2 regions of the Plantactinospora sonchi genome follow, and region 1 is predicted to be linked to the other one. Evidence: riboswitches for the same ligand, from Rfam matches in the RefSeq annotation. Region 1 holds a riboswitch; the other holds the start of a gene.

Region 1 (4,282 bases):
ACCGTCGGAATTCAGCTTCGGCATTGTGTGCTGGCGGCCGCCTCCGATGATGGAGGCATGACGGCTACCCGACGTTGGGTCATCTTCTTCGTCTGCCTGTCCTTCACCGTGGCGGCCGGGCTCGCGACCGTCTTCTTCGGACTGTCGGGGCTGGAGGCGGCGGGCTGGGTCGCCGGCGTGGTCTCCGGAGCGGCCGGGGTCGCCGCGGCCGTGATGGTGTGGCCACGGCGTGCCGGGTCGCCACCGCCGGACCGTCCCGACCAGCGCCCGCAGCCGACTCCGCACGGCCCGCGCGCCATCGTGGTCGACGGCGAGCTGCGCGGGATCGCCTCGACCGGCGACAACGCGTCGATCGTCCAGCACCGGGACGGGTAGCCCCGCCGCCGGTGGACGTGGAGCCTCGGGACCGACCGACCCACCGGAAACCGGCCCGGCGGAACGAACGTGGACCACCGGGCGCCCGGCGGAACGACGGGCAACCGCCGCCCCGCCGGGACCTTCCTGGTCGGCCGGACGAGGGTCAGCTGCCGTAGCGCAGCGAGACGGTGTCGCCGAGGTTGACCACACTGTCCCGGTTCGCCGGGGCCTCCGCACCGCCGTCGACACCGAACCGCCAGCTCGTACCGCCGGTGTTGCCGACCCCGTTGATCGAGGTGACGGTACCGCCGCCGGAGGCGGGGGCGTGGCCGGTGACGCAGCCCGCCGGGGCGGCGGCACCGCCGGCAGCCGCGTCGAGGACCGCGCCGAGCGTGGTCGTGGCGCCGGTCGGGGTGACCCGGACCGCGCAGACCCGCAGACCGGTCGACGTACCAGCGTCGACGACAACCGCGACGGTGCTGGCCTGTCCCGGGGTGAACCCGGTGCTGGCGACCCAGCGGGGGGTGCCGGCGGTGACCGGCGTGGGCGGCGCGGCGGTGAAGCCGCCGCCGGCCAGCGCCCGGACGGCGTCGATCGACGGGTAGGCGGTCGCCCCGGTGCTGCTCGGCTGGTACCGGAACCCACCGCCAGGCAGGACCTGCAGGGTACGGAGGAAGTCGACCGGGGTCTTCCCCGCCGTCGTGGTGAACTCGGTGCCCTGGCTCGGGAAGCCGCAGGCGTTCAGCCCGGAGACCGCCCAGCCGTTGGAGTTGGCGTTCGGCCCGAACAGGGCGGTGAACGCGCCGGAGGCGTTCACCAGTTTCCGCTTGAGGAAGTTCTTCCCGGCCTGCACCGCCGCGTCGGTGTTCGGGACGCCGCCGGAGCAGAGCGCGGCGAGGGCGGCACCGGTCATGTCGATGTCGCTGGTCGCGGCGAGCTGGCTCGGGTTGCCCTCGGCCTTGCCGAAGTTCCAGCCCCCGTCGGTGTGCTGGTTGGCGCGTACCACGCTGATCGACGCGTCGAGCAGCCGCTGGGGCACCCGCCTCGCCCCGGTGCTGGTCTTCGCCCCGGCGAGGGCGAGCAGGCCGAAGATGGTCCCGTTGAACAGGCCCGACGGTCCCCAGTAGCCGGGTTCGGTCGGCTGCCAGTACGAGGCCACGTCCGCGATCAGGTTCCGGCCGGCCGAGACCCGGGCCGGGTCGATCCCGGCGGCGTACGTGTTGAGCACCGCCCGCTGGTAGTCGGTGGCGACCGGGGCGGCGCCCGGCCAGGCGGGGTCGGCGAGCAGGCCCCGGTAGACGGTGCGGGCGTCGCGGCTGGTGTCGCCGCCCGGGGTGAGGTCGACGACGGCGACCCCGGCGGCGGCGAACGCGCTGAACGCCCACTCGTTCGACAGGCCGGCTCCGGCGAAGCCGCCGTCGGCCCGTTGCAGGGTCTTCAGGTACGCCACCCCGCTGGTCACCGCGCTGGTGACCTGGGTCGGGGTGGAGGTGGCCCGTGCGGTGGACGGGGCGAGCAGCACCGTGCAGAGCACACCGGCCAGGCCGGCGGTGAACAGTCGTCGGCCGGTTCGTGGCGGCCGTGGGGTACGGGACGGGGTGGCGGGTACGCCGCGGGTCATCGTTCGGACTCCTCTGGATGGGGGTCGACGAGTCGCCCCGTGCCGGAGTGCCCCTGGGCCACCGCGGAAGGAGGCGGTCGCCGCCCGGTCGCGTGGTCGGGATCCGCAGTACTGCACCACCGCAGGGCATTCGGGCTCGGGACGACGAGGACCGGCCTCGTACCGTCTCCTACCGTTGCGCGTCAGCTCCGGACTTCCACCGGATTCCCCCACGCGGTGACCCAGGGACGGTAGCGCACACCGGTCCCGCCGTCTGTAGTGACAGTGGACACTGCCCGGCGCCGTGCCCGGCGTTGACCTGCGACACCGCGCTGTGTTCAGATGTCGGCGCTCCACCCGTCCAGTACTCGCAGGGGAAGCCGGTCAAAACCCGGCACTGGCCCGCAACCGTAGGTCCGTCACCCGACGGACGAGTCGGATTACCTGCGCTGGACCACCACCGCAAGCGCCGTCGAGGTCCACGGCGCGGGATCGGCGCTCCTGGTCTCCACCGGGTGGGCCCGAGCATCCCGCTCCGGCCGCCGCTCCAGGAGGCCCGTCATGAGCCCCGCTCCCGCCCCTACCGTCCCCCTCACCCCCGTTCCCACCCGGCGTCGGCCGCGGTCTGTCCGGCGTCGGCTACGGGCGTCGCTGGCCGGCCTGGTCGCCGTCCTGGCGGCCGCGACGGCCGCCCTGGTCGGGTTCACCGTCGCGGTGGCGGCGGAGCCGGTGAACCTCGTCGGATCCGCCGGCCCGGTCGGCGACTGCACCCCCACCCGGGGCGCGGTCGTCGCCGTCGACTTCGGCCCGTGGGATGGGCCGGTGGTACGCGGCTGCGCCCTCTCCCCCACCAACGGCCTGGAACTGCTGCACCAGGCGGGATTCCGGACCACCGGCACCGTGCACGACGGTCCCGGCTTCGTCTGCCGGATCGGGAACCCGGAGTTCGACGACGCGACGGAGTACCCGACCCCGGCGCAGGAGGCGTGCCCGCAGACCCCGCCCGCCTCGGCGTACTGGTCGTACTGGCTGGCGCCGGCCGGTCAGGAGCACTGGACGTACAGCCCGCTCGGTGCGCTGTCCCACGTACCGGCGCCGGGCGAGGTCGAGGCGTGGGTCTTCGGGGGCACCGAGATCGGCGGCGCGGGCGGTCAGCCGTCCTTCAGCCCGGCCTCGGTGCGAGCCACCGGCCCCGGCGGCGGTGACCCGACCGACGCACCGACCGGCACGCCGACCCCGAGCGGGCAGCCGTCGGATCCGCCGGCCGGCGACGCCGTGGCCCGGGGTGCGGCGTACCTGGTGGGCCAGCTGACCGACGGCGACCACGTCTTCAACGAGGTCGGCGGATTCCCCGACCACACCCGTACCTTCCAGGTCGGGATCGCGTTGGCCGCCGCCGGGAGCCAGGACGCCGCACTGCGCCGGGTCGTCGACCACCTGGCCGCGCACGTCGACACGTACGCCTACCCGGACGGGACCGGCTCCCCGCCGAACTCGGCGGCGGTGGCCCAGCTCTCCCTGCTCGCCGAGATCGTCGGTCGGGACGCCACCGGCTTCGGGGGCCGCGACCTGCCCGGCACGCTGCTGGACAACGTCTGCGCGGAGGCGGGCAGCCTCGGCAACTGCACCGCGCCCGGGGACTTCCACGGGATCGCCGCGCCGGTGCCGCAGGCGATCGGCGTACTCGCGCTGGCCAGGGCCGGAGTCGAGGTGCCGGTGTCGGCCGTCGACCGGCTGCGCCAGTTGCAGTGCGCCGACGGTGGATTCGCCGGTTCACTGATCCTGCCCGGCGACTGGTGCGAGTCGGAGGTCGGCACGACCGGCTTCGTGGCGCAGGCGTTGAGTCTGGTCCCCGATGCCGCACCGGCGGTGGCGAAGGCGAAGGACTACCTGCTCGCCCAGCGGATGACCGACGGCGGCTTCCCGCCGTACCTCGGCGCGCCGGGCGGGGACACCGGCAGCACCGGCTCCGCCGTGCAGGCGCTGACCGCGCTCGGCGCGCCGGCCGCGGCGGCACCCGGACGGTCCTGGCTCGCCGCCCGCCAGCAGGAGGGCGGCGGGTTCGTCCCCGACGAGTTCACCCCGGACGTCGACCTGTACGCCAGCGTGCTCGCGGTACCGGCACTGGCCGGCGTCGACCTGGCGACCCTGGTCCACGACCCGACCGCGCCGAGCCCGTCGCCGAGCACGCCCGGCCCGGGCCCGAGCGGCAGCCCCGGCGGCACACCGACGGGTAACCCGCCGGCCGACCCGGGGCCGGACCTGACCCGGGGCGTGGCGTACCTTGTCGACCCGGTACGGCTGGTCGACGGGCACTACCACGAG
Region 2 (4,282 bases), on a different contig from region 1:
GAACGCGACCAGCCGGCTGACCAGGTGCCGTTCGGCCGGGGTGAGCCGCTCCAGGTCGGCGAGGTCGCTGTGCAGGTCGACCTCCTCGACGGTCCAGGTGTTCTTGATCGCGTCGCGGTACCGGTCGAAGAAGTGCGGATAGCGCATCGGGCGCAGGGTCAGGTCCAGACCCGGGTCGAGCAGCATGGTTCAGGTCTCGCTTTCGGTGGTGGTCGGGTGAGGCGGCGGTCGCCGGGTCACTGGCAGGCTTCGCAGGCCTCGGGGTTCTCCAGCGAACAGGCCAGCGCCGCGTCGACGGCGTCGTCCGCGCCCGCGACAGGCAGGGTGACCAGCGGTCCCCGGACGGCGCCGGCCCGGACCGGTGACACGGTCGCCTGCTGGATCCGGGTCGCCGGCCGGGACCGCAGGTAGTACGTGGTCTTCAGGCCGGACTTCCAGGCGTACAGGTACATCGAGCTGAGCCGGCCGATCTCCGGGGACGCCATGAACAGGTTCAGCGACTGCGACTGGTCCACGTACGGGGCCCGGGCCGCCGCGAGGTCGATCAGCGACCGCTGCGGCAGCTCCCAGGCGGTCCGGTACAGCTCCCGCAGCTCGGCCGGGAGCGCCTCGATGCCCTGCACCGAGCCGTCCGCGCGCTTGATCGCGGTCCGGATCTCCTCGGTCCACAGCCCCTGGGCCTTCAGTTCCCGGACCAGCGCCGTGTTGATCTGCAGGAACTCCCCGCTGAGGGTCTCCCGCTTGAACAGGTTGGAGACCTGCGGCTCGATGCACTCGTAGCAGCCGGCGATCGAGGCGATGGTCGCGGTCGGGGCGATCGCCACCAGCAGCGAGTTACGCAGCCCGTGCGCGGCGATCCGGTCCCGCAGCGCCGCCCACCGCTCGGTCTGGACGCCGGTCACCCCCCACAGGTCGGGCTGGAGCTGCCCGGCCGCGACCCGGGTCTCGGCGTACGCCGGGTGCGCGCCGAACTCCTCGGCGAGCCCGGCCGAGGTCTCCAGCGCGGTCAGGTAGACCTCCTCGGCGACCCGGGTCGACAACTCCTTCGCCTCCGCCGAGTCGAACGGCATCCGCAGCGCGAAGAAGACGTCCTGCAGGCCCATCATGCCGAGCCCGACCGGACGCCAGCGCGGGTTGCTCGCCGCCGCCTGCGGGCTCGGGTAGTAGTTGATGTCGATGACCCGGTCCAGGAAGGTCACCGCGGTCCGGACGGTGTCCCGCAGTCGGGCCCAGTCGATCCCGTCGCCACCGTCCGCGGCGCCGGCGAGGTGCGCGGCCAGGTTGATCGAGCCGAGGTTGCACACGGCGGTCTCGGTGTCGTTGGAGACCTCGATGATCTCGGTACAGAGGTTCGACAGGTGCACGACGTTGCCCGGTTGCGCGGTCTGGTTGCAGAGCCGGTTCGAGGTGTCCTTGAAGGTCATCCAGCCGTTGCCGGTCTGGGCCAGGGTCCGCATCATCCGGCCGTACAGTTCCCGGGCCGGGACCTGGCGGACGTACCGGCCCTGTTCCTCGGCCGCCCGGTACGCCGCGTCGAACTCCTCGCCCCACAGGTCGGGCAGCTCCGGCACCTCGTCCGGGTCGAAGAGCGACCACACCGCGTCGGCCTCGACCCGGCGCATGAACTCGTCCGGGATCCAGTTGGCCAGGTTGAGGTTGTGGGTACGCCGGGCGTCCTCGCCGGTGTTGTCCCGCAACTGGAGGAAGTCCTCGATGTCCGGGTGCCACGGCTCCAGGTAGACGCAGGCCGCACCCTTGCGTCGACCGCCCTGGTTGACCGCCGCCACCGACGCGTCGAGGGTACGCAGGAACGGCACGATCCCGTTGGACTGGCCGTTGGTGCCCCGGATCAGCGCGCCCCGGGACCGGACCCGGGACCAGGCGATGCCGATCCCGCCGGCGAACTTCGACAGGTGTGCGACCTGGGCGTACCGGTCGTAAATCGAGCCGAGTTCGTCGCGCGGCGAGTCGACCAGGTAGCAGGAGGACATCTGGGTGTGCCGGGTGCCGGAGTTGAACAGCGTCGGCGAGCTGGGCAGGTACGCCAGCGACGACATCAGCCGGTAGAAGGAGATCGCCTCGCCGGGCGTACGGGACAGGCCGCAGGCGACCCGCAGCAGCCAGTACTGCGGGGTCTCCACCACGAGCCGGCTGGTCGGGTGACGCAGCAGGTAGCGGTCGTAGACCGTACGGAGTCCGAAGTACTCGAACCGCCGGTCGGCGTCCGGGTCGACGGCGTCGTCGAGCTTCCGGGCGTTGATCCGGACGAACTCGGCGGTCTCGTCACCGACCAGCCCGTGCTCGTGACCGAGCCGGATCGCCTGGCTGAACGAGGCGATGCCCTGTCCCCGGACCTCCTTGTCGATGTAGCCGGCCAGTAGTCGCGCCGCGAGCCGGGAGTACTGCGGCTCCTCGCCGATCATCTCGGCGGCGGTCTGGATGGAGAGCCGGTCCAGCTCGGCGGTGGTCGCCCCGTCGTACAGGCCGCTGATGGTCCGGGTCGCCACCCGCAGCGGGTCGACGTCGGTCAGCTCGTCCGCCCAACGTTCCACCGCCCGGACGATCTTGTTGACGTCCACCGGTTCGGTGTCGCCGTTGCGCTTGCGAACCCGCATCTGCGGGCGCCGGGAGGCGGGTACCTCGCTGTCTCCCGCTTCCGGGCCGGTCGGCAGGACCTCGGTGAGCGTCACAATTCTCTCCTCGCGCGTCGCCTTCAGGTGGTCCGGCGGGCACGCGGGGACGCCGACGGGTACGCGCGAACACGTACGTCGGTGGCGTCGGCCGTCCCGCGCGGCCTCGGACCGCCGCGTACGGACAGGTACGCGGCGCGCTGGCAGGTCTTCGGACTCGTGGGCCGGCACGGGAGGTCCCGTGTTCACCTACTGGCCGTCGCTTCCCAGGCGCATCCGGCGACTACCGGATGCCGACCCAGTGCGTGGTGACGGCGGTCGTTCCCACTCACCGCTGCGGGGCAGTCCCGGATTCACACCGGGTTCCCTCTTGCCTCGGCCGCCGTGGAGCGGCGACCGAACCAGCTGCGTGAGACACCATATATAGGGCCGCCCCAAAAGTCACACCCAAGATGTCGTGTCGGCGTGTCGTCGTGATCACCAGATCGGAGGGTGTCGAGGCCGGGGGTGCGGCGGCCCGCCTCGAACACGACGGCGGCGACGACGCGTCACACCACCGCGCGACACACCGTCCATCCGACATGGAGACGATCACGACCCCGACGGGTGGATCGGCGGAACCGCCACGCCGACGGGCTGGACGGGCCACCCTCGACTGGGCACCACGGACCACGGGTGGGAGGAAACGATGACGATCCTGGTGACCGGGGCGACCGGGCGGCTCGGCCAGGTACTCACGCCGGAGCTGGTCCGGGCCGGACGGCCGACCCGGGCGATGAGCCGTACCCCGAAGGGCGGCGACGATGTGGTCGAGCGGGTCCGGGCCGACCTGGCCACCGGCGAGGGCCTGGCCGCCGCGCTGGCGGACGTCGACACCGTGCTCCACCTCGCCTCGGCACCGTACCAGCGCGGTTACACCCGTCACGTCGACGTCGACGGCACCCGCCGGCTGGTCGACGCCGCCGGCACCGCCGGGGTACGCCATCTGGTGTACGTCTCGATCGTCGGCATCGACCGGGTGCCGTTCTCGTACTACCGGGTCAAACTCGACGCCGAGGCGATCGTGGCGGACGGGCCGGTGCCGTGGACCATCCTGCGGGTCACCCAGTTCCACGACCTGCTCGACGAGGCGCTCACCAGACTCGCCCGGTTCCCGGTGCTGCCGGTCGACCCGAAAATCGTCGGGCAACCGGTCGACGTCCACGACGTCGCGGCCCACCTGGTACGCCGGATCTCCGCACCGGCCGGCCGGACCATCGAGGAGTACGGCGGCCCGGAGGTGCTGAGCCTCGCGGACGGCGCCCGAGCCTGGCTGACCGCCCGGGGTCTCCGACGACCGCTGCTCCGACTGCCCGTGCCGGGCCGACTCGGTCGGGCGTTCCGCTCCGGTGCGCTGACCACCGACACCGGAGAACGGGGCCGCATCACCTGGCCCGACTACCTCGCTGGCCGACGCACCGAACCGGGGTGACCCGCTGAACCGGGATGACGCGGGGGCGGTGATTTCAGTCTGGCCCTGGCCGCCTTCGCCGGGCGGATCCGGGTCACGCGGCTTTGAACACCGTGTCGGCGTGCCATTCCAGGAACTCGCGGCTCGGTCGATCAGTCCGTCGCTCCGGGAGAGCGATCTCGCTTCCCGCCTTGGCGTAGAA

What was found. A riboswitch is a leader RNA that binds a small molecule or an ion and turns the genes downstream of it on or off. The one in region 1 is predicted to bind cobalamin.
Region 2: another riboswitch for cobalamin. It lies ahead of V1633_RS31700 (ribonucleoside-diphosphate reductase subunit alpha); the one in region 1 lies ahead of V1633_RS25270 (prenyltransferase/squalene oxidase repeat-containing protein).

Annotation. Positions count from the first base shown of each region.
Region 1 is NZ_JAZGQK010000023.1:72,241-76,522, forward strand. It holds gene V1633_RS25260 (hypothetical protein) at 58-375, shown strand; gene V1633_RS25265 (prenyltransferase/squalene oxidase repeat-containing protein) at 521-1,978, opposite strand; cobalamin riboswitch at 2,083-2,211, opposite strand; cobalamin riboswitch at 2,283-2,423, shown strand; gene V1633_RS25270 (prenyltransferase/squalene oxidase repeat-containing protein) at 2,519-4,282, shown strand, end outside.
Region 2 is NZ_JAZGQK010000034.1:23,481-27,762, forward strand. It holds gene V1633_RS31695 (ribonucleotide-diphosphate reductase subunit beta) at 1-186, opposite strand, end outside; gene V1633_RS31700 (ribonucleoside-diphosphate reductase subunit alpha) at 237-2,672, opposite strand; cobalamin riboswitch at 2,816-3,051, opposite strand; gene V1633_RS31705 (SDR family oxidoreductase) at 3,319-4,101, shown strand; gene V1633_RS31710 (HNH endonuclease) at 4,175-4,282, opposite strand, start outside.